One region of the Pseudarthrobacter sp. RHLT3-21 genome, then DNA from elsewhere that is predicted to be linked to it. Evidence: riboswitches for the same ligand, from Rfam matches in the RefSeq annotation. Region 1 holds a riboswitch; each other region holds the start of a gene.
What was found. A riboswitch is a leader RNA that binds a small molecule or an ion and turns the genes downstream of it on or off. The one in region 1 is predicted to bind S-adenosylmethionine.

Region 1 (6,876 bases):
CTTGATGGTGACGCCCAGTTCACCGGCACGGGGTTCGGGACGGTCCAGCTCCTGCACCACCAGGGGCTTTGCGTCGGTGTAGCTGGTGCCGGGCGGGACGGTGGAGTAAAGAACTGCTGCTCGCATGGAAGTTCCTGACCTTCGGGGTAAAGGGGCTGGCGTGCTGCTGCCCGGACCTGCATGCGCGGGTCCGGGCAGCAGCTATGCGCTGGTGTTGCCGCGTCCTGGCGGGCCTACTTCCTGGCGGCCGCCAGGAGATCGGCGGTGCCCTGGGCGTCAGCGGCGTCGACGTCGTGCAATGAGATGCCGCGGGTTTCCTTAAGGAAGAACACGGAGACCGCTGTCACGATGCAGGCAGCCAGCAGGTAGAGAGCCACCGGAGTGGAGGATCCGAAGCTGGCCAGGAGCGAGCTGGCGATGATCGGTGCCAGCGAACCTGCCACAATCGACGTCACCTGGTAGCCGAGCGAAACGCCCGAATACCGCATCCGGGTGGGGAACATCTCCGCCATGATTGACGGCTGTCCCGCGTACATCAGTGCGTGAAAAAGCAGGCCGATGGTGATCGCGGCCAGGATGACGAGGTCGTTGGCGGTGTCCATCATCGGGAAAGCGAAGAAGCCCCAGGTTCCACCGAGGACCGCACCGGCGATGTACACAGGCCGGCGGCCAAAAGCATCGGACATCTTGCCGACGAGCGGGACAGCGCATAAGTGGATGAAGTGCGCCACCAGCAGGAGCAGCAGGATCCGGGAGGTGTCCGTCTCGACCACAACTTTGAGGTAGGTGATGGAGAACGTGACCACGAGGTAATAGAGGATGTTCTCCGCGAACCGCAGGCCCATGGCCGTAAAGACGCCCCGGGGGTAGCGGCGGAAGACTTCCCCGACGCCGTAGCCCTTCTTCTCGACAGTGACTTCCTTACGCGCCTCCAGGAATATCGGTGCGTCCTGGACCTTGGTGCGGATGTAGTAGCCGATCACCACGATCACGGCAGAGAGCCAGAACGCCACCCGCCAGCCCCAGCCGAGGAAGTCAGCGGAAGAGAGGGTGGAGGACAAGGTGAACAACACGCCCGTGGCAAGGAGGTTGCCCATCGGGACGGCAGACTGTGGCCAGCTTGACCAGAATCCGCGCGACTTGTTCGGGCTGTGTTCGGCCACGAGAAGAACCGCGCCTCCCCATTCACCGCCGACAGCGAAGCCCTGCACGAAGCGCAGGAGCACGAGCAACGCCGGCGCCCAGTAGCCGATCTGCGCGAAGCTGGGCAGGCAGCCCATCAGGAAAGTGGAGACGCCCACCAGGATGATGCTCAGCTGCAGGAGCTGCTTCCGGCCGAACTTGTCACCGAAGTGTCCGAAGACAATCCCGCCGATGGGTCTGGCGACGAATCCCACCGCATACGTGACAAACGCTGCAATGATGCCATCCAGTTCCGTTCCGGAATTGGGGAAGAACATTTTGCCAAAGACCAGGGTGGCTGCGGAGGCGTAGAGAAAAAACTCGTACCACTCAACCACGGTGCCGGCCATGGAAGCCGTGACGACTTTTTTCAGGCCTGAGGTCTTGACATCGGTTTCCACTGCTCGCCTTGCGGCGGAGTTATCCGTGCTCATGCGTGAACTCCTTCGGCGTCTCCATCGACACCACTGGGGACCAGACGTTGGCGGCCATGCATGACGTTCACCACGACGCGCCGGGTCCCACGAGTATGGACTGGCGACGGGTCATGCTCAACGACGAAAAGCGCAGAACCTATCTGCATTTATGCACATGTGCCCTGTCCGGCTCTATCCGGGCTGGGTTCCGGCTCTGTCCCGGCCCTGTCCGGCTCAGTCGGCGAGATGCCGCCGGAGCTGGGCGCCGAGCTGGCCGATCTCGGTCAGGAAACCGTCGTGGCCGATCGGAGCCGCAATAACGTGGACGTCCACGTCGCCCGGGAGCGCGTCAGCCAGCTCACGGGACTGCGACGGGAAGTACAGCCGGTCACTATCCACGGCGGCCACGAAGAACCTGGCGGTGGCACGGCCCAAGGCCTCATTCAGCGAGCCCCGCCCGCGGCAGACATCGTGGCTCATCAGGGCGTCGGTGATGGCGATGTAGCTGTTGGCATCAAAGCGCCGCACCAGTTTTTGGCCCTGGTGGTCCAGGTAGCTTTCCACCTGGTAGCGGCCCCGCTCCCCCAGCGCCGCCGCCTGGAACGGCGATTCCGGGTGCTGGGCCGACCGGCCGAAGCGGCCATCGAATTCCTCTGCGGAGCGGTAGGTGATGTGCGCAATGCGCCGGGCCAGGGCCAGGCCGTCCTCCGGCAGCGGACCGCCGTAGTAGTCGCCGTCGTTGAAATTGGTGTCCTGGCGGATGGCGAGCGTCTGCGCCTGGGCGAACGCGATCTGTTCGGCCGTGCTGGCGGCACCGATCGAGATGACGGCGCAACGCTGTACACGTTCCGGGTAGGTGACCGCCCATTCCAGGGCCCGTGCGCCGCCCATGGAGCCGCCCAGCACGGCATACCAGCTCGGGATGCCCAGCTGGTCAGCCAGCCTGGCCTCAGCCGCTGTTGTATCCCGCAGTGTCACCAGAGGAAAACGGGACCCCCACGGCGTGCCGTCCGGGGCAACCGAGGACGGCCCGGTGGAGCCGTAGCAGCCGCCCACAATGTTGATGGAGACCACAAAGAACCGGTCCGTGTCCACCGGCGCCCCGGGTCCGGCCAGCTGTTCCCACCAGCCGGGCTCGTCACTATCGCCCCGTGTCACGTGCGTGCTGCCGGTCAGGGCATGCTCAATCAGGACGGCGTTGGAGCCGTCCGCGTTGAGGGTGCCCCACGTTTCATAGCCGAGGGTGACATCCGGGAGGTACCCGCCGGCCTCGAGCTCGAGGCCACCAATGCTGGCGTAACGGACCACACCGTTACCGGGGGCTGCAGTTCGGGAAATCGTAATCGTCATGGCAAGGACCTTTTCTACGCGCTTGCCCACCGTCAATTGACCGGCAGGCCAGGTCCTCACCCGGGGCACCCCGCCGCGAAAGAGGGTTGCCGGCCAGCAAGCCGGGGCTGTCGCTGGCACTCATGACCTGCTTCGAGTGTACGAACAGCCCCGGTCCATTGCTAAGCGTGTGACTGGTTGTGACTTTGCGGGGGCCTTACTTCCCCTGGCCTGCCGCGTCTTTGTTAGGCTCCGCCGCGCCCTTGGCCGCCCGGAAGCCGGCTTCAAGGTCGGCGAGGATGTCATCGATGTGTTCGATGCCCACGGACAGGCGGACCAGTCCCGGAGTGACCCCGGCGATGGCCTGCTGCTCGGGCGAGAGCTGGCTGTGCGTGGTTGATGCCGGGTGGATCACCAGTGAACGGACGTCCCCGATGTTGGCCACATGGGAGTGCAGCTCCAGGGCATCCACGAAGCGCTTCCCGGCCTCTGCGCCGCCGGCCAGGTTGAACGCGACCACCGCACCGGTGCCTTTGGGGCCGTATTTGCGGCCGCGCTCGTACCACGGGCTGGAGGGCAGCCCGGCATAGGCGACGGATTCGACGTCGTCCCTTGCCTCAAGCCACTCCGCGACGTTGACGGCATTGGCCACGTGCCGTTCCACCCGCAGGCTCAGCGTCTCCAGGCCCTGGGCGATGAGGAAGGCGTTGAAGGGTGACACTGCCGAGCCGAGGTCGCGCAGCAGCTGGACGCGGGCCTTGAGGATGTAGGACAGGTTGGCGCCGAGGGCTCCGCCGGCCCCAAGGTCACGGGCGTAGACCAGCCCGTTGTAGGTGGGGTCCGGGGTGTTGAAGCCCGGGAACCGTTCCGGGTCCGCGCCGAAGTCGAAGTTACCCGAGTCCACAATCACCCCGGCAATGGCAGATCCGTGCCCGCCGAGATACTTGGTGGCGGAGTGGACCACAATGTCCGCGCCCCATTCGAGCGGGCGGATGAGGTACGGCGTGGAGAGGGTGTTATCCACAACGAGGGGCACGCCGGCGTCGTGGGCGGTCCGGGACACACCCTCGATGTCCAGCACGTCCTGGCGGGGGTTGGAGACCACTTCGGCGAAGAAGAGCTTGGTATTGGGCTGGACAGCATCGCGCCAATGGTCCAGGTTGTCCGGGTCAGCCACAAACGTGACGGAGATGCCGAACTTCTTGAGGGTGTGCGCCAGGAGGTTATACGTCCCGCCGTACAGGCTGGGGCTGGCTACGACGTGGTCACCGGCCTCGGCAATGTTCAGGATGGCAAAGGTTTCAGCGGCCTGTCCCGAACTCAGCAGCAGCGCAGCGAGTCCGCCCTCCAGGCTGGCAATCCGCTGTTCAACAGCGTCCTGCGTGGGGTTGCCGATGCGGGTGTAGATCGGCGCGAGCTCTGCGAGGGCAAACCGGTTGGCGGCGCTTTCAGCGCTCGGGAAGACGAACGACGTCGTCTGGTAAATGGGGAGCGCCCGGGCGCCGGTGGCGCTGTCCGGTTCCTGGCCAGCGTGGATCTGGCGGGTTTCGAAAGACCATCCGTTCGACATTCAATGCTCCTTGACGTGGTGTGGCACTGCTCGGTTGCGTTCAGTGTAGGAAGACTTCCCGGACGGGAACAGGATTGTGACGAACGTGGTCAGTCGGCGGCTTCTTCTCCTACATTCAGGGCGGAATGTCCACTCGTGACGCAACAGGAATCCGGTAAGGCTACCCTTAGCTGAGAGCCGGATCACAAAGTGCCAAGATGATGGCATGCGCATGGATCACGTCTCTTACGCCTGTGAACAAGATGGCCTCGTTGCCACCACCGAACGTATTTCGTCCGCCCTCGGCGTTGAAGCCGTGAAGGGTGGAGTGCACCCCCGGTTTGGAACCCGGAACATGATTATTCCCCTCGCCGGCCACAAATACCTGGAAGTTGTGGAGGTCCTGAACCACCCGGCATCGGACAAGGCTCCCTTCGGGCAGGCTGTCCGGGCGCGGTCCGAGGCCGGCGGCGGCTGGATGGGCTGGTGCGTCGAAGTGGACGACCTCGCTCCGTTCGAAGACCGCCTGGGCCGTGCTGCCGTGAACGGCAACCGCAAGTTCCCGGACGGCCGTGAGCTGGTCTGGAAGCAGATCGGCATCCTGGGCCTGATCGCGGACCCGCAGGTCCCGTACATGCTCAAGTGGGAGGGCGACCCCGCCCTGCACCCGTCCAACGCCTATGAGAGCAACGTCAAGATGAGCTGCCTGACCATAGCCGGTTCCGCCGCACGCGTGACGGAATGGCTGGGTGAACCCGTCGAGAAGCCGCTGGAGGATGTGGCCGTTGACTGGGTGGCTCCGCATGGAACCCCTGGCATCCTGTCCGTGACCTTCGAAACCGCTACGGGCGCAGTCACCATCTGATTGCACGTTCAATAGCTTCGGCCGCCATCAGCGGGTGCCAATGATGCCACCCACCGATGGCGGCCGAATCCCTTTAAGGCCGGGCCTGCTTCACTGCGCCTGTGACGCACGGGAACCACGGCTGACCTACCCCAGGCCCACAGCCCGGCCAAAGAGGCTGAAGCCAACGAAGGCCACGAAGTCCAGCAGCGCATGCGCGATGACCAGCGGCATAACCCGTTTGGTCCTGGTGTAAAGCCAGGCGAACACCACACCCATCACTGCGTTGCCGATGAACGGCCCGAAGCCTTGGTACAGGTGGTAGCTGCCGCGGAGCATCGAGCTCGTGAAGATGGCCAGGGGCATGCTCCAGCCGAACTTGCCGAAGCGGTCCAGGAGATAGCCCACCACGATGACCTCCTCCACCACGGCGTGCCGCAGCGCGGACAGGATCAGGACGGGAACGGTCCACCAGTACGAGTCGAGTGCGCTGGGGATGATGGCGGTGGTGATCCCCAGGGCACGTCCCGCGGCATAAAGACCCAGTGAAGGAATTCCGATCAGCGCCGCGAGGCCAAAGCCCTGCAGCAGATCGCGGCCCGGCCTGGCGAAGTTGAAGCCCAGCTTCCGGAATGCCGAACTGCCGTGGCTGCTCACGCCAGCGCCGGACTGCCGCTGGTCCGTGAGGAAGTAGATGACCAGCAGCACGGGCACAAGGGCAAAAACGATGTCCAGCAGCTGGTACGTCAGGTCGAAGTATTCGCGCGGGCTCTGTGACCGGTTCAGCGTGGACGTGCCTTCGGCCAGTGGGGCCCGGGTCATCTTGTCCAGCAGCTGCACCACCGAGTAGACGGCGGACTGCCCCAAGGAAAGGCCCAGCACAATCCAGACTTCGATCCGCAGCCTACGGCGGGAGGGAACCAACATGGTTCCATCTTGCCTGTAGTTTCTGGTTCTTCGCTGATTAGGGTGGCCAGCTCGCCGGGGCTCACCAAAAGTGAGAGAGCGTCCGCCAAAAACTCACCAAAAGTGAGAGAGCGTCCGTTGCGGGGGCACCTATGCTTGGGGCTTATGAGCGCGCCAGGGAAAATCTTTATGATCCGGCACGGCCAGTCCGCGGCCAACGTCGATACGTCCATCTACAACAGGGTCCCGGACTACCGGATTCCGCTGACTCCCCAGGGCCTGGCGCAGGCCACGGCGGCCGGCGAACGGATCCGCCGCGAGCTGGACGGCCGCCAGGTCTGCGTCTACGTTTCCCCGTACCTTCGGGCGCACCAAACCCTTGAGGCCCTCAACCTTGGCAACCTCACGGAACGGGTGATCGAAGAACCGCGTCTCCGTGAGCAGGACTGGGCCAATTTCCAGATCACCGGCGACATCGAGGACCAGAAGGAACTCCGCAACGCTTACGGCCATTTCTTCTACCGGTTCAGGGAAGGCGAATCCGGCTCCGACGTCTACGACCGGATCTCCTCGTTTATGGAGACTCTGTACCGCCACTGGTCCAAACCGGACTACGCCCCCAACACGTTGCTGGTGACCCACGGGCTCAC
Region 2 (6,876 bases), on a different contig from region 1:
CGCGGCAGCCGCCGGCAGCTTTTTCGAGAGGCCGGGCCGAAGCGCCTGCGCGAACGCCGCGAAGCCGAAGGGCACGGCTGCAGTGCCGGCTGCGGTCAGGAACTGCCCCGTGACCCAGATCCGTCGGGAGCGCTGCAGCATGTCCAATCGTGCTGCAGGATCCGTCGTCGTGTAGACACGCGGCACTGGGGAAATACCGATTCCCCAGACAAGCGTTCCTGCGACGACGACCGCGCCGGCATGACGATACGGATGGTTCCTGCCCATGGCTGACTCTTCTTGTCTGAGCGGCCGCACTGTCGGAGGACAAGGTGCGTATGGCCCCGAAGCTACGCTTGTACACACGAGCCGTCAACGTGTTCCCGCCTGGCTTTCATCAATGCGGTGGTGTCGGACTCGTCGAAATCACTGTGCGTATCGTGGCAGGAGGCTAGATCCGCTTGAGCGCCTGTTCCAGGTCACCGATGAGGTCCTCCACGTCCTCCAGGCCCACCGACAGCCGCACCACACCGTCGCTGAGCCCGATGGCGGCGCGGCCCTCGGGACCCATGGCGCGGTGCGTGGTGGTGGCCGGATGCGTGATGAGGGACTTGGCGTCGCCCAGGTTGTTGGAGATGTCGATGATCCGCAAGGCGTCCAACAGCGCAAAGGCGGCGTCCTTGCCCGAGCGGTCAGCCGTCGTCGCAAGTTCCAGTGTGAGGACGGTGCCGCCGGCCTTCATCTGCTTGGCGGCGAGCTGGTACTGAGGGTGTGACTTGAGCAGCGGGTACTTGACCCAGCTGACGGCCGGCTGCTGTTCAAGCCATTGGGCCAGCCGCAGCGCAGAGGCGGAGGAATGGTTCACACGCAGCGCCATGGTCTCCAGGCCCTTGGTGAGCACCCAGGCGTTGAACGCGGAGAGCGCCGGGCCGGTGTGCCGCATGAGTTGCTTGACCGGACCGTCAATGAACTCCTTGGTGCCCAGGATGGCGCCGCCCAGGACGCGTCCCTGGCCGTCGATGTGCTTGGTGCCGGAGTACACAATCACGTCCGCGCCCAGCTGGCCGCAGCGCTGCAGCAGCGGAGTGGCAAAGACATTGTCGACGACGACGGTGGCCCCGGCGGCGTGCGCCAGCTCGCTGACCGCGGCGATGTCCACGATTTCCTGCATCGGGTTGGACGGCGATTCGAAGAACACTGCGGTGGTGGGCTCCGACAGTGCAGCAGCCCACTGCTCGAGGTCCGGGCCGTCAACAAACACGGTTTCCACGCCCCAGCGCGGCAGGATCTCGTTCAGGATCACAAAGCAGGAGCCGAACAGTGAGCGCGCGGCAACCACCCGGTCCCCGGCAGCCAGCAGGGCACCCAGGGCGGTGAAGACCGCTGACATGCCCGACGCCGTCGCAAAGCACGCCTCGGTGCCTTCGAGCAGGCGGAGGCGTTCCTGGAAAGTGGCCACGGACGGGTTGCCGTACCGGGAGTAAACGAAGCGTTCGTCCTCGCCGGTGAAGGCACGCTCGGCGGCGGCAGCGGACTCGTAGACGAAGCCCGAGTTCAGGAAGACCGGCTCGGTGGTTTCCTGGAAGTTGGTGCGGTCCAGCCCTCCGCGGACCGCCTGCGTCTCGGCGCTCCAGCCGGCGGCGTCTTCGTTGAAGGTCACTTGGCTATTCCCAGGTTGGTGGGCAGGCCGCGGTTTTTCCAGCCGTTGACAGTGCGCTCGCCGTAGCGGTCCGGCTCGCCCTCGAAACCCTCCAGGACGTTGTAGGAGGTGAAACCGGCCTGCGTCGCGGCGATGGCGGCGGCTGCAGAGCGCTGGCCCGAGCGGCAGAGGAATACCAGTTCCGTGCCGTCGTCCTCCGGCGCCTGCTGCGTCAGGTCGCTAAGGAAATCCGGGTTGGGGATGCCGCCGGGGAACGTCCACGGGATGAACAGGGGATCGTTTTCGGTGGCCTTGGTGTCAGGGATACCGATGTGGGCCCATTCGCCTTCGGTGCGGACGTCCACCAGAATGGCGCCCTGCTCGAGTTTGGCCCAAGCCTCCTGTGGCGTGAGGTCGCCGGCGTAGCTCACGCGTGGCCCTCGCCGTCGAAATCGAGGTCTTCCACGGCGGAGGCGACGGCGGCGTCAGCGGTGGCGATGGCCGACGGGAGGATGAGTGCCTGCGCAACAATCACAACGCCTCCGTTGAACGTTGCGGCCGGGCTGCCGTGCAGGACATACCCTTCGGCCAGGGCAGTGGAAATCCGTTCACAGAAAGACCTGTCATCCGGCCCGGTGACAAGCCGGTACGACAGTTTCTCTTCAGGGGCGGGTGCGTCAGACACGACGGAACTCCTTCTTTCACGCTTGCAGCTCGAGTGGGTCGATATGCCGAGTATTCACCTGAGGCACCCCGCCGCGAAAGGGAGGGTTGCCGACCGGCCAGTCAGGGCTTGGCGCCGGTTCTCATTACTCCCCAAAAACGTAACACTCGCCCCGCCCCGCCGCACCGCCGCCGTCGTCATCTTCCGTAACCAACGCGTGCTTCCGTAACCCCGCCGTGCTTCCGTAACCCCGGCGCTGACGGGACAATCGGGTCATGGGAAAATTCGGGGGCCTTCGCTGACGGGCGCCTGGGCGCGCGTTTTGGCCGTGGGGCTGTGTGCCATGCCGGTACTGGTGGGGGCGACAAGCTGCCGGAACATTTTCGCGCCGCCGCCCTGCATGCCACCTGAGTTTTCCGTCTCGCCTGCCGCCGCGAAACCCGGCGACCAGGTCACCGTCAGTGCCCCAGACGCCACCTGCGATGCCCGCTACGGCGCCGACTCACGGGTCCAAGTGACGGTCACGGACGCGGCCGGCATCGCGTTGCTGGAGGAACTGGCTCCCATGTCCGACGACGGCGCGTTCACTTTTGTATTCACGGTTCCGGCCGGGTGGGCGGCCGGGAATGTCGCTGTTTCCGCCTACCCATATGGCTTGGACTGGTGCGACGATACCGGAGTGAACAACAGGGTGGCGCACGGGCCGCCGGAACTGGTCCGGGTTTCGTGTGCGGAACGGGTGGCGCCGCTGGTGGTGCTTGGACCTGAGACTAAGCAGGGCTGATCCGGACCAAAGGCTGAGGCAGATAGAGTTGGCAGAGGCACCGGCCACCGTCTTTGAAGCAGCCGTTCTTGGGGGATTACACCAGTATGCCAACAGCCACTGCACCGACCCACAATGCCAGCCATGCCGGCTCTGCCGGGCGGACCCGGCTGCGGGCCGCCGCCGTGCTCCTGCTCGCCGTCCTGCTGGCTGTGCTGGCGATGGGACTTACCGCCGGTACCGCCCGCGCCGCCAGCACAGCTCCGGAGCCGGAAAAGCCGCTGCTGGGCGCGGTCCTTGAATGGGGCGAGGATTCGGCGGCCAGCTTTGCCGAGCGGCTGGGAGCGACGCCGGCCCTGTTGGGTCATGACATTTCCATCCCCTTCCGGTCCTCGGAATCCACCGCTATCCGGCAGTTCCTGGACCAAGCTGCGGCCTTGGGCTCCCATGCCATGCTCACCGTCAAACCCACAGTTCCGCTGGAGCAGATTGATGACGCCGCGGCCCGGTCTTTTGCCGCCGAGATCACCAGGATTTTGGTGGGCTTCCGGGGCCAGGTGCTGGTCCGCTTCGCCCCGGACATGAACGGGAGCTGGCTTGACTGGGGGCAACAGCCGGCAGCCTACCGGTCCGCCTTTAGGGCAGTGGCTGCGGAGTTTAAGGAAACGAACGACGCCGGCACCGTGATGGTGTGGGAACCCTACCTTGGGCGGGACTACCCCTTTGGCCGGAACCGCAATGCCCCCGCTGCCGGCAGCGACGGCTTTGCCCTGTTGGACACCAACGGCGACGGCACCTGGGACGGCACCGACGGGGCCTATGCGCCCTACTATCCCGGGGACGATGCCGTGGAATGGGTGGGGCTGTCCGCCTACCATGACGACACCGCCGGTACGGCCGCCGTCAATACCGTGGCTGCCCCCGGGGAACTGGCTGGGATGCTGACCGGAGCCGGCAACGAGGACTTCTACGCCACGTACGTGGAGCAACGGGACAAGCCGTTCCTCCTGCAGACCGCAGCCTTCTACAGCCCCGCTGCCGGCGGCGCCGCGGAGGCCGACATCAAACGGGCCTGGTGGGATCAGACGCTCGAAGCGGCGACGTCCGGGCGGTTCGGCAAGACCGCTGCCGTGGTCTGGGACGAACGGACCAGCACCCGGGACACCGGCGTGGCCAGCATCGACTGGACCATCACGGGAAACGCCGATTTGTCTGCAGCCGCACGTGCCCGGTTGAACGCGTCCGGCCTCGTCACGGGTCCGGTCACTGAAATCGTCTCCGGCCAGGAGTACGCCCAGGCCAACACCCTGACCGGCGCGGCCGCCTGGAGCGTGGGCGCGGCCCTGCTCATCCTCCTCATCGCCCTGTGGCAGGTCCCGCGGAGGGTGACGGCCGTGGCTGCCTGGGGTTACAACGACCCGTCAAACCGGGATTCCCGCGTGGACCTGCTGCGCGGGGCAGCCATCGTGTTTGTGGTGGTGAACCATCTGGGCCTGACGTCCCTCTTCCAGCTCCTGACCCAGGAAACGGTGGGTTTCGTCTCGGGCGCGGAGCTGTTTGTGCTGTTCTCCGGTCTGGTGGTGGGTATGGTCTACGGGCCGCGGGTCAAGGACGACTTCGGCACGGTGGTGGACCTGACGTCGCGGCGGGCGGGCAAGCTCTATGTCACCGCTTTAGTGGTACTGGTGGGCATTTTCCTGGTTTCCCTGTTACCCATCTTCCAGACGGATCCCCTCACCACCTACACCGACCAGGGAACAGGTGGGGCTGGCCATGCTGCGGCCGGCCGGACCTACAACCTGTATGCCGGCATGGAATCGCTCTTTCAGTTCCCCGTACCGCCCCAGGTCCTTCCGGCCATCCTGCTCCTGCAGTTCGGGCCGTGGCAGTTCAATGTGATGGGCCTGTACGTTGTCCTGCTGCTGGTCAGCCCGCTGATCCTCGCCGCCCTGAACCGCGGCTGGACTCTGTGGGTGCTGGCGGCAACCCTGGGCGTCTACGCAGTGGGCACAGCAACCCGGACCCGGCTGCTGCCTTCGCAGTTCGAGGATTCGTTTCCGCTGCTGGTGTGGCAGGTGCTTTTTGTGATCGGCCTGGTGGCTGGTTTCCACCGGCGGAAAATCGTCGTGTGGCTCTCGGCGCACACTTGGGCGGTGGCAGCCTGCTGCGGGGCTGCCATGGTTTTCGCGTTCCTGTCGTGGGGCAACCCCTACCTTGCCAACGGGTTTGACCTCCGGCTGGCCGTCATCCCGGATTCCCTGTACCGGACCATGTACGACTCCTTCTTTGCCCGCACGTACCTGGCGCCGGGACGGCTGCTGAACGTCCTGGTCCTGGTGGTAGCGGCCTATGCGTTCCTCACGGCCTACTGGAAGCCTGCCGAGCGTGCCCTCGGATGGTTCCTCATCCCGCTGGGCCGGGCCACGCTCTACGTCTTTGTTATCCACGTCGTCCTCATCGCCGTGGTCGCCAATATCCCGGCCCTGCAGCAGGGCGACATCCTTCTCAATACGGCCGCCTACGTCGTGATCCTGGGGCTCCTGTGGGTCATGGTCCGGACGCGCTTCCTGTTCCGCATCATTCCCACCTGATCACCCTGTTGGAGTATCGGCGGCGCTGTACCGGGCGGTGAGTTCGCGCTTGAGGACCTTGCCGCTGGGACCGGTGGGGAATTCGGTGACCAGGGTGATGATCCGCGGATACTTATAGGCCGCCAATTCCGCCGCGGCGAAGTCCCGCAGCTCATCAATGGTGGCGCTGCTGCCCGGATTGAGGACGACGGCGGCCGCCACCTCCTGCCCGTGCGTTTCGTCGGGGACGCCATAGACGGCAACGCTCAGGACAGCCTCGTGCCGGCTGAGGACTTCCTCCACCTCGCGCGGGTAGACGTTGAAGCCGTTCCGGATGATCATCTCCTTCTTCCGGTCCAGGATCCGGAGGTAGCCGTCTCCATCCTTGGTGCCCAGGTCGCCGGTCCGGAACCAGCCGTCCACCACAGCCTCGGCGGTGGCTTCGGGTCGGTTGAGGTAGCCCGTGAAGAGGTTGTGCCCCCGGACCACCAGCTCGCCTAACTCGCCCGTGGGCAGCAGTTCGATGGCATCTGGGACGTCCGCGCGGGCGATCTCCACCTGGACTCCCCAAATGGCCTGGCCCACCGTTCCGGGCTGCGGCGCTTTGCCTACATGATTGAAGGTGGCAACCGGGGACGTCTCGGTCAGGCCGTAGCCTTCGTAAATGTCCGAGCCGAATTCCGCCTTGAACCTGTCCATCACCGCCACCGGCAGCGACGCGCCGCCCGAGATGCAGTAGCGCAGGGCGTTGGACCGGCCGGTGTTGGTGCGGGCAGCTTCGAGCATGGCGATGTACATGGTGGGCACGCCGAAGAAGACGTTGATGTTGTGCCGGGCGAGGGCATCCAGGGCTGCGTCCCCGCTGAACTTGGGCAGCATCACGATGGTGGCCCCCGCCCGCAGCCCGGTGTTGAGGACGCACGTCTGGCCGAAGGTGTGGAACATCGGCAGTCCGCCGAAGATGACGTCACCGCGGCGGAGGTCAAACGTGCTGGTCAGCAGCGTATTGGTCTGTTCCACAAGGGCGAAGTGGCTGCCCAAGGCGCCCTTGGGCTGGCCGGTGGTCCCGGATGTGTACAGAATCGTGGCCGTCTCGAAGGGCGGCAGCGGCAGCCAGGTGCTGATGGGCTCGGCTCCTGCCGCTTCGGTCTCCAGCCGGGCGGCGCCTTCGGTCCCCTCCGGCACCAGGACGGTGACGACGTCGATGCCCGCGGCCGCGGCGCCTTTGGCACCTTCCTCAAGGAGCGGTCCGGCGCAGACG
Region 3 (6,876 bases), on a different contig from region 1:
CCGTCAGCTGGGAGCCACCATCACGGAAGTGCCCGGCGACGGCGCCTTCGGGCCGGACCTTGAGGTCACGCCCCTGAGCCAGGAGGCGCCGTCGTCGACGACGCACATCGATTGCGGCCTCGCCGGAACAGTGATGCGTTTTGTTCCGCCGCTGGCGGCACTGCGCAACGGCGTGAGCGTGTTCGACGGCGACCCCCACGCCCGGAAGCGTCCGATGGGCACCATCATCGAGGCCCTGAAGGCTCTCGGGGTGGCCCTGACCGCGGACGACGGCGGGACCCCCTCGTCGCTGCCGTTCACCGTTGAAGGCACCGGGGAAGTCCGGGGCGGCCACCTGGTGATCGACGCCAGCGCGTCATCCCAGTTCGTCTCGGCCCTCCTGCTGGTCGGCGCCCGGTTCACCGAGGGGCTCCACTTGGAGCATGTGGGCAAACCGGTGCCGAGCCTGGACCACATCAACATGACCGTGGCCGTACTTCGCGGCGTCGGCGTGGCAGTGGACGATTCTGTACCGAACCACTGGGTGGTGGCACCCGGTCCCATCCGCGCCTTTGATCAGCGCATTGAGCAGGACCTCTCCAACGCCGGCCCGTTTTTGGCAGCAGCGTTGGCCTCCGGCGGCACCGTCCGCATCCCGGACTGGCCCACCGGCACCACGCAGGTGGGAGATCTCTGGCGCAGCATCCTGGCGGAGATGGGCGCGGACGTCAGCCTGGCTGACGGGGTCCTGACCGTCATCGGCGGGCCAGAGATCATGGGTGCGGTTTTTGACGAAACCAGCGAACTCGCCCCCACCGTGGCGGCCCTCTGCGCCCTGGCCAGCGGACCTTCACGGCTGACGGGCATCGCGCACCTTCGCGGCCACGAAACGGACCGGCTGGCCGCGCTGGTCACCGAAATCAACCGCCTCGGCGGCGACGCGGAAGAGACCAGCGACGGCCTGGTGATCCGCCCGGCAAAGCTGCACGCCGGCGTCGTCCACAGCTACGCGGACCACCGGATGGCCACCGCGGGCGCCATCCTCGGCCTCGCAGTTCCGGGCATCGAGGTCCAGGACATCGCCACCACGGCTAAGACCATGCCGGAATTCCCGCAGATGTGGGCCGACATGCTGGCCCAGGGTGCGCCCGCCAATGACGCCACGGAAGGTCCCACTGGTGGCACGCAGCACTGATTCCTGGGACGAGTCCGATGTCCGGATCCGACCCAGCAAAAAGGGCTCCCGGCCGCGCACGAAGGACCGCCCCAGCCACGACGACGCCGTCACGGGCCGCATCATCACCGTGGACCGCGGCCGGTACACCGCCGTCGTCGGTGAGGACTCGGGCGACGAGCGGATCATTATCGCCGCGCGGGCCCGCGAACTGCGCCGCTCCCCCGTGGTGGCCGGCGACTTCGTCTCCCTTGTAGGCGATGTCTCCGGGGAGCCCGACACCCTGGCCCGCCTGGTCCGGATCCAGGACCGCAGGACCCTGCTGCGCCGCAGCGCCGATGACACGGATCCGATCGAACGTGCGGTGGTTGCCAACGCCGATCAGCTGGTGGTGGTGGTGGCCGCCGCGAACCCGGAGCCGCGCACCGGCTTCATTGACCGCGCCCTGGTGGCCGCTTACGACGCCGGCATTGAGCCGCTGCTGCTCGTCACCAAGGCAGATGTCAAGGATCCCGCGGAACTGTTGTCCAACTACGAACACCTGGACTTCCCGGTGATCATCAGCCGCACGTCGGACTCCGAGGCCTCCGGTATCGATGCCCGCTCCGATGACGGCCTCTCGGCCCGTTTGGACAGTGATGCAGTTTCGCAGCTCCGCGCATACCTTGAGGGCAAGGTCTCGGTGATGCTGGGGCATTCCGGCGTGGGCAAATCCACCATGGTCAACGCGCTCACGGGGGCCGAACGGGCTACCGGTGGCGTGAACGCGGTGACCGGTCGCGGCCGCCACACGTCGTCGTCGGCCCTTGCCCTGAAACTGACCGGAGCTCCCGCCGGAAGCTGGATCATCGATACTCCCGGCATCCGCTCGTTTGGCCTGGCCCATGTGGACCCGGACCGGATCCTGCGCTCCTTCCCGGACCTGGAGCCGGGCACGGATGCCTGCGAGCGTGGCTGCAAGCACAACACCGCGGCCGTCAACTGCGGAGTGGATGCCTGGGTGACGGCCGGCCACGCGGGCCCCACCGGCCCGTCCCGGCTCGCGTCGCTGCGGCGGCTGCTGGGTACTGATCCCCGACTGGTGGGCCAGGAAACCAAGGAACTGGGCAGCATCGGCTAGCGGCGGAACGCCGACGTCCCCAACCCCGCGGCCCTGAGACGGTAGTTTGGAACCATGATCCAACCCGCTTCGAGCTACAACGATGACCTGCGCCTTGCCCATGTGCTGGCCGATTCCGTGGATGACCAGACCATGAGCCGCTTCAAAGCACTGGACCTCCACATCGAGACCAAGCCGGACCTGACGCCGGTCACGGACGCGGACAAGTCCGCAGAGGAAGCCATCCGGGGCCAGCTCTCCCGCTCGCGTCCCCGGGACGCCGTGCTGGGCGAGGAATTCGGCAGCTCCGGCCACGGCTCCCGCCGCTGGATCATTGATCCCATCGACGGCACCAAGAACTTTGTCCGCGGTGTCCCCGTTTGGGCCACACTGATCGCCCTCGTGGACGAAGGCGAACCCGTGGTGGGAGTGGTCAGCGCGCCGGCACTGGGCAAGCGCTGGTGGGCCGCCAAGGGTTCCGGCGCGTACATGGGCAAGTCCCTCGCCGCCGCAACCCGGCTCCGGGTCTCGAACGTCGCTAAACTTTCGGATGCCTCGTTGTCCTACTCCAGCCTGGGCGGCTGGAAGGAACGCGGCAACCTGGATGAGTTCCTGGGCCTGACCGAGGACGTGTGGCGGACGCGCGCCTACGGCGATTTCTGGTCCTACTGCATGGTGGCCGAAGGTTCCGTGGACATCGCCTGCGAGCCGGAACTGAACCTGTACGACATGGCTGCCCTGGTGCCCATCGTGGTGGAAGCCGGCGGCCGGTTCACCTCCCTGGAGGGCCAGGACGGACCGTTCGGCGGCAACGCCCTGGCCACGAACTCCATCCTGCACTCAGAGGTCCTTAAGCGGCTGAACCCGGACCTGGACGATCTTCTGTAGGCACTTCTACCGAATTATCGACGGCGGGCGCCTCCTCAAGTGGGGCGCCCGCCGTCGTATCTTCGACAAATGTGCCATTCCTCAAACTCGCGTAACAAAGCCCTTAACATTGGGCCGGGCTTCCTTCTTGCCGCGGCCCATGTTCTACGCTCTTAACAGGTCACGAGTGCCAGCGCTAAACCCCGGTTTGCTGGCCGGCAACCCTCCATTCGCGGTGGGGTGCCCCGGGTGACGACCAGGCCGGTCCGGAACGGACACGGCAAGCGCGGATTCCCGGTACCGGGAGTCCTTTAAGAGTGAGGTCTCCGTGACTACTGCCACAGTCTCCCCCAACACTGTTTCTCCCAACAATGCCGCCCCCGCCAACGCCGCTTCGCTGTTCAGCGATGCCGCCGCCATCGCCGGGCGCCCCCTTTCCGCCGTCACCGGCGCGGAAATCCAGGCCCCGCTGATCCAGGGCGGTCATGTCCGCTATGCAAACCTGGACTACGGCGCATCCGCTCCCGCCCTCTCCGTGGTGTCCGCCTATCTCAACGAGATCCTGCCGTTCTACGCAAGCGTCCACCGCGGCGCCGGCTACGCGTCGCAGATCAGCACCTCCGTCTACGAGAACGCCCGGGACATCGTGCGCGACTTTGTGGGCGGGCGCCCGGACGACTCCGTCATCTTCACGCGGAACACCACCGACTCATTGAACCTGCTGGCGGGTTGCCTGCCAGCGACGGACGGGCGGCCGAATGGCGATGTCCTCTACCTGGACATCGAACACCACGCCAACCTCCTGCCCTGGCAGGGGGGCCCGCACCGGAGCGTCGTCGCCGCGGACACAATCGCAGGTACCATCGAGGTCCTCCGCGCCGAACTTGAGCAGGGCAACGTCAGCCTGCTCGCCGTCACGGGGGCGTCCAACGTCACCGGCGAGATCCTCCCGATCAGGGCCTTGGCCGCACTGGCCCATGAGTACGGCGCGCGGATCGTGGTGGACGCCGCGCAGCTCGCGCCGCACCGGCGCATCAGTATCAGCGCCGACGACGTCGACTACCTCGCCTTCTCCGGCCACAAGCTCTACGCACCCTTCGGCTCCGGGGTCCTGGTGGGCCGCGCCGACTGGCTCGACGCCGGAACTCCCCACCTGGCCGGCGGCGGCGCCGTTCGCGAGGCAAAGCTCGACGGCGTCAGCTGGGCCACCGGTCCGGCCCGGCATGAGGGCGGCTCCCCCAACGTCCTGGGCGCGGCCACCTTGGCCCGCGCCACCCAGGTCATCGCGTCCCTGGACCAGGACCGCTGGCATGCCCATGAGGCAGCTATCAGGTCATTCCTGGTAGACGGGCTCGGGAAGATCGACGGCGTCACCGTGCACCAGATCTTCTCGGACACGGACGCCGAGACCGGCACCATCGGCGTGGTGAACTTCTCCGTGGCAGGGTATGACGCCGGGCTGGTGGCTGCCTACCTGTCTGCCGAGCACGGCGTTGGCCTGCGGGATGGCCGCTTCTGCGCGCACCCGCTGCTCAAGCGCCTCGGCCTCCCCTCCGGTTCGCTGCGGGCCAGCTTCGGTGTGGGCTCCCGGTTGGAGGACGCCCAGCGGCTCCTTGCAGGCCTGGAACAGCTGCGCCGGAGCGGCCTGGGCTGGGACTACGTGGTGGACGCGGGCCGCTGGGTTCCGGCCAACGACACCCGCACGTACCCGCACTGGGCGCCCAACACGCCGGGCACCGCCGGCGCCGCCCCGTGCCTTGACGACTGACCGACGACTGACTGACCCGTTCCTCACCTGGCGGCTGCCCACCCGGCGGCGGCGCATACGGTAAATTCGAAGGATACCGACGGGCACAGTTGAAGGAGGCCGCACGTGGCACGGGGTGGCCCCAGGCTTGAGCACGGACGCCGCATGGAACTCGGACAGAGTTTCCAGGACGGCGGCGAACATTACCAGCGTGTACGGCCTGGCTACCCTGCCGAATCAGCGGACTGGCTGATCCCTGCCGGGGCCAGGGACGCTGCGGACGTGGGTGCCGGGACCGGCAAGTTCACCGCCCTGCTGCTTGAACGCGCGCTGGCGGTTTCCGCCGTGGACCCGTCGCAGGACATGCTTGGACAGCTGCAGGCCCACTACCCGGCGGCCGCAGCGACCCAAGGGACCGCAGAGGCCACCGGCCTCGCGGACTCCTCGTTCGACGTCGTGAGCGTTGCGCAGGCCTGGCATTGGTGCGATCCGCTGCCGGCGAGCACCGAGCTGGCGCGGATCCTGCGGCCCGGCGGAACCCTGGGGCTGATCTGGAACCAGCTGGACACGTCCGTTCCGTGGGTCCACCGGTTGTCCCGCATCATGCACGCGGGCGACGTCTACAAGCCCGGGTTCCGCCCGGTGGTCGGGCCGGAGTTTGAAGGCCTCGAAAGCCATGTGACGCGGTGGGAAGACAGCCTCAGTACGGCGGACATCATGGAACTGACGAAGTCCCGCAGCTACTACCTGCGCGCCGGCGAAGCCACCCGCAGCAAGGTCCTGGCCAACCTGGACTGGTACCTGCACGAGCTTCTGGGGCACGCCGTGGAAGAGGACATCAGCCTGCCGTACCTGACGCTGACGTGGCGGGCCACGAAGGCGTGACGGGCGCGGACCACCGGGTAGGCTTGGAGGCGTGAAGACCAGCGCGCCCTCCTCCTCGATCGAGGACTACGTCAAGGTCATCTACGGCTTCACGGAGTGGCAGGACAAACCGATCACGTCTTCCCAGCTCGCGCAGCGCCTGGGGGTGGCCAATTCCTCGGTCTCGGAGATGGTCCGAAAACTCAAGGACCAGGGCCTGGTGGACCACAAGCCATACAGCGCCATCACCCTGACGGACTCCGGGGTCCGGCTGGCATTGTCCATGGTGCGCCGGCACCGGCTCATTGAGACCTACCTCGTGCAGGAGCTCGGCTACAGCTGGGACGAAGTCCATGACGAAGCCGAACTGCTGGAGCACGCGGTGTCGGACACGTTTATTGAGCGCATGGCGGCGAAACTCGGCAACCCGCAACGTGATCCGCACGGTGACCCGATCCCCGCCGCGGACGGCACGGTGCTGCTGCCGGAGGCCCATCTCCTCGGCGGACTCGATCCCGGGCACACCGGCAGGATCACCCGGATCAGCGACGAGAATCCGGATCTGCTGCGGTATCTTTCCGCCGAGGAAATCGATCTCGATGCCGAGGTGGAGGTAGTGGGCCGCAAGCCGTTCGGCGGCGCGCTGATGGTGCGGATCAACAACGGGGGCCGGAAGCGGGACTACGATCTCGCGGATGAAGTCACCGCTGCGCTCTGGGTCCACAGCGTCCACCCCCACACCGGCTGCACCCTCAGCGACAGCTGAATGAGCAACGCCCACGTGCCGCGCTGGGGGGCCTGGCTGGCCGTTGCGGCAGGGGGCCTGGCCGGAACGGAACTGCGGTATGGCCTGGGACTCGCGTTTCCGGAAACCGCGGGGGCAATGCCTTGGACCACGCTGGGAATCAACGTCGTCGGAAGTTTTGTGCTGGCCGCCCTCACCACGGTCTGGATGGCCCGGCCGCATACAGCATTCTGGCTCCGCGCCGGCCTCGGGCCAGGCCTTCTGGGCTCGTTCACCACGTTCTCAGCCGTAATTTTCTCTCTTGACCAGCTGGCCACGGCCGGCGAACATCCCGTGTGGATTGCCTACCTGGGGTTGTCCCTGCTGCTGGGTCTGGGCGCCGCGGCCGGTGGCTGGCGGAC

Region 2: another riboswitch for S-adenosylmethionine. It lies ahead of AC50YA_RS12680 (DUF1737 domain-containing protein); the one in region 1 lies ahead of metX (homoserine O-acetyltransferase MetX).
Region 3: another riboswitch for S-adenosylmethionine. It lies ahead of AC50YA_RS00985 (aminotransferase class V-fold PLP-dependent enzyme); the one in region 1 lies ahead of metX (homoserine O-acetyltransferase MetX).

The regions. Positions count from the first base shown of each region.
Region 1 covers NZ_JBWZCI010000020.1:3,633-10,508, reverse strand. Annotated here, with positions in the region: gene AC50YA_RS17525 (zinc-dependent alcohol dehydrogenase family protein) at 1-126, opposite strand, end outside; gene AC50YA_RS17520 (MFS transporter) at 234-1,616, opposite strand; gene metX (homoserine O-acetyltransferase MetX) at 1,833-2,948, opposite strand; SAM riboswitch class IV at 2,962-3,076, opposite strand; gene AC50YA_RS17510 (bifunctional o-acetylhomoserine/o-acetylserine sulfhydrylase) at 3,145-4,497, opposite strand; gene AC50YA_RS17505 (VOC family protein) at 4,703-5,341, shown strand; gene AC50YA_RS17500 (CPBP family intramembrane glutamic endopeptidase) at 5,468-6,247, opposite strand; gene AC50YA_RS17495 (histidine phosphatase family protein) at 6,392-6,876, shown strand, end outside.
Region 2 covers NZ_JBWZCI010000010.1:43,022-49,897, forward strand. Annotated here, with positions in the region: gene AC50YA_RS12665 (hypothetical protein) at 1-267, opposite strand, end outside; gene AC50YA_RS12670 (O-succinylhomoserine sulfhydrylase) at 431-1,639, opposite strand; gene AC50YA_RS12675 (rhodanese-like domain-containing protein) at 1,636-2,049, opposite strand; gene AC50YA_RS12680 (DUF1737 domain-containing protein) at 2,046-2,303, opposite strand; SAM riboswitch class IV at 2,317-2,432, opposite strand; gene AC50YA_RS12685 (hypothetical protein) at 2,683-3,066, shown strand; gene opgC (OpgC domain-containing protein) at 3,153-5,636, shown strand; gene AC50YA_RS12695 (long-chain-fatty-acid--CoA ligase) at 5,637-6,876, opposite strand, start outside.
Region 3 covers NZ_JBWZCI010000001.1:212,067-218,942, reverse strand. Annotated here, with positions in the region: gene aroA (3-phosphoshikimate 1-carboxyvinyltransferase) at 1-1,174, shown strand, start outside; gene rsgA (ribosome small subunit-dependent GTPase A) at 1,158-2,273, shown strand; gene hisN (histidinol-phosphatase) at 2,328-3,140, shown strand; SAM riboswitch class IV at 3,299-3,412, shown strand; gene AC50YA_RS00985 (aminotransferase class V-fold PLP-dependent enzyme) at 3,448-4,887, shown strand; gene AC50YA_RS00980 (class I SAM-dependent methyltransferase) at 4,993-5,751, shown strand; gene AC50YA_RS00975 (metal-dependent transcriptional regulator) at 5,783-6,496, shown strand; gene AC50YA_RS00970 (fluoride efflux transporter FluC) at 6,497-6,876, shown strand, end outside.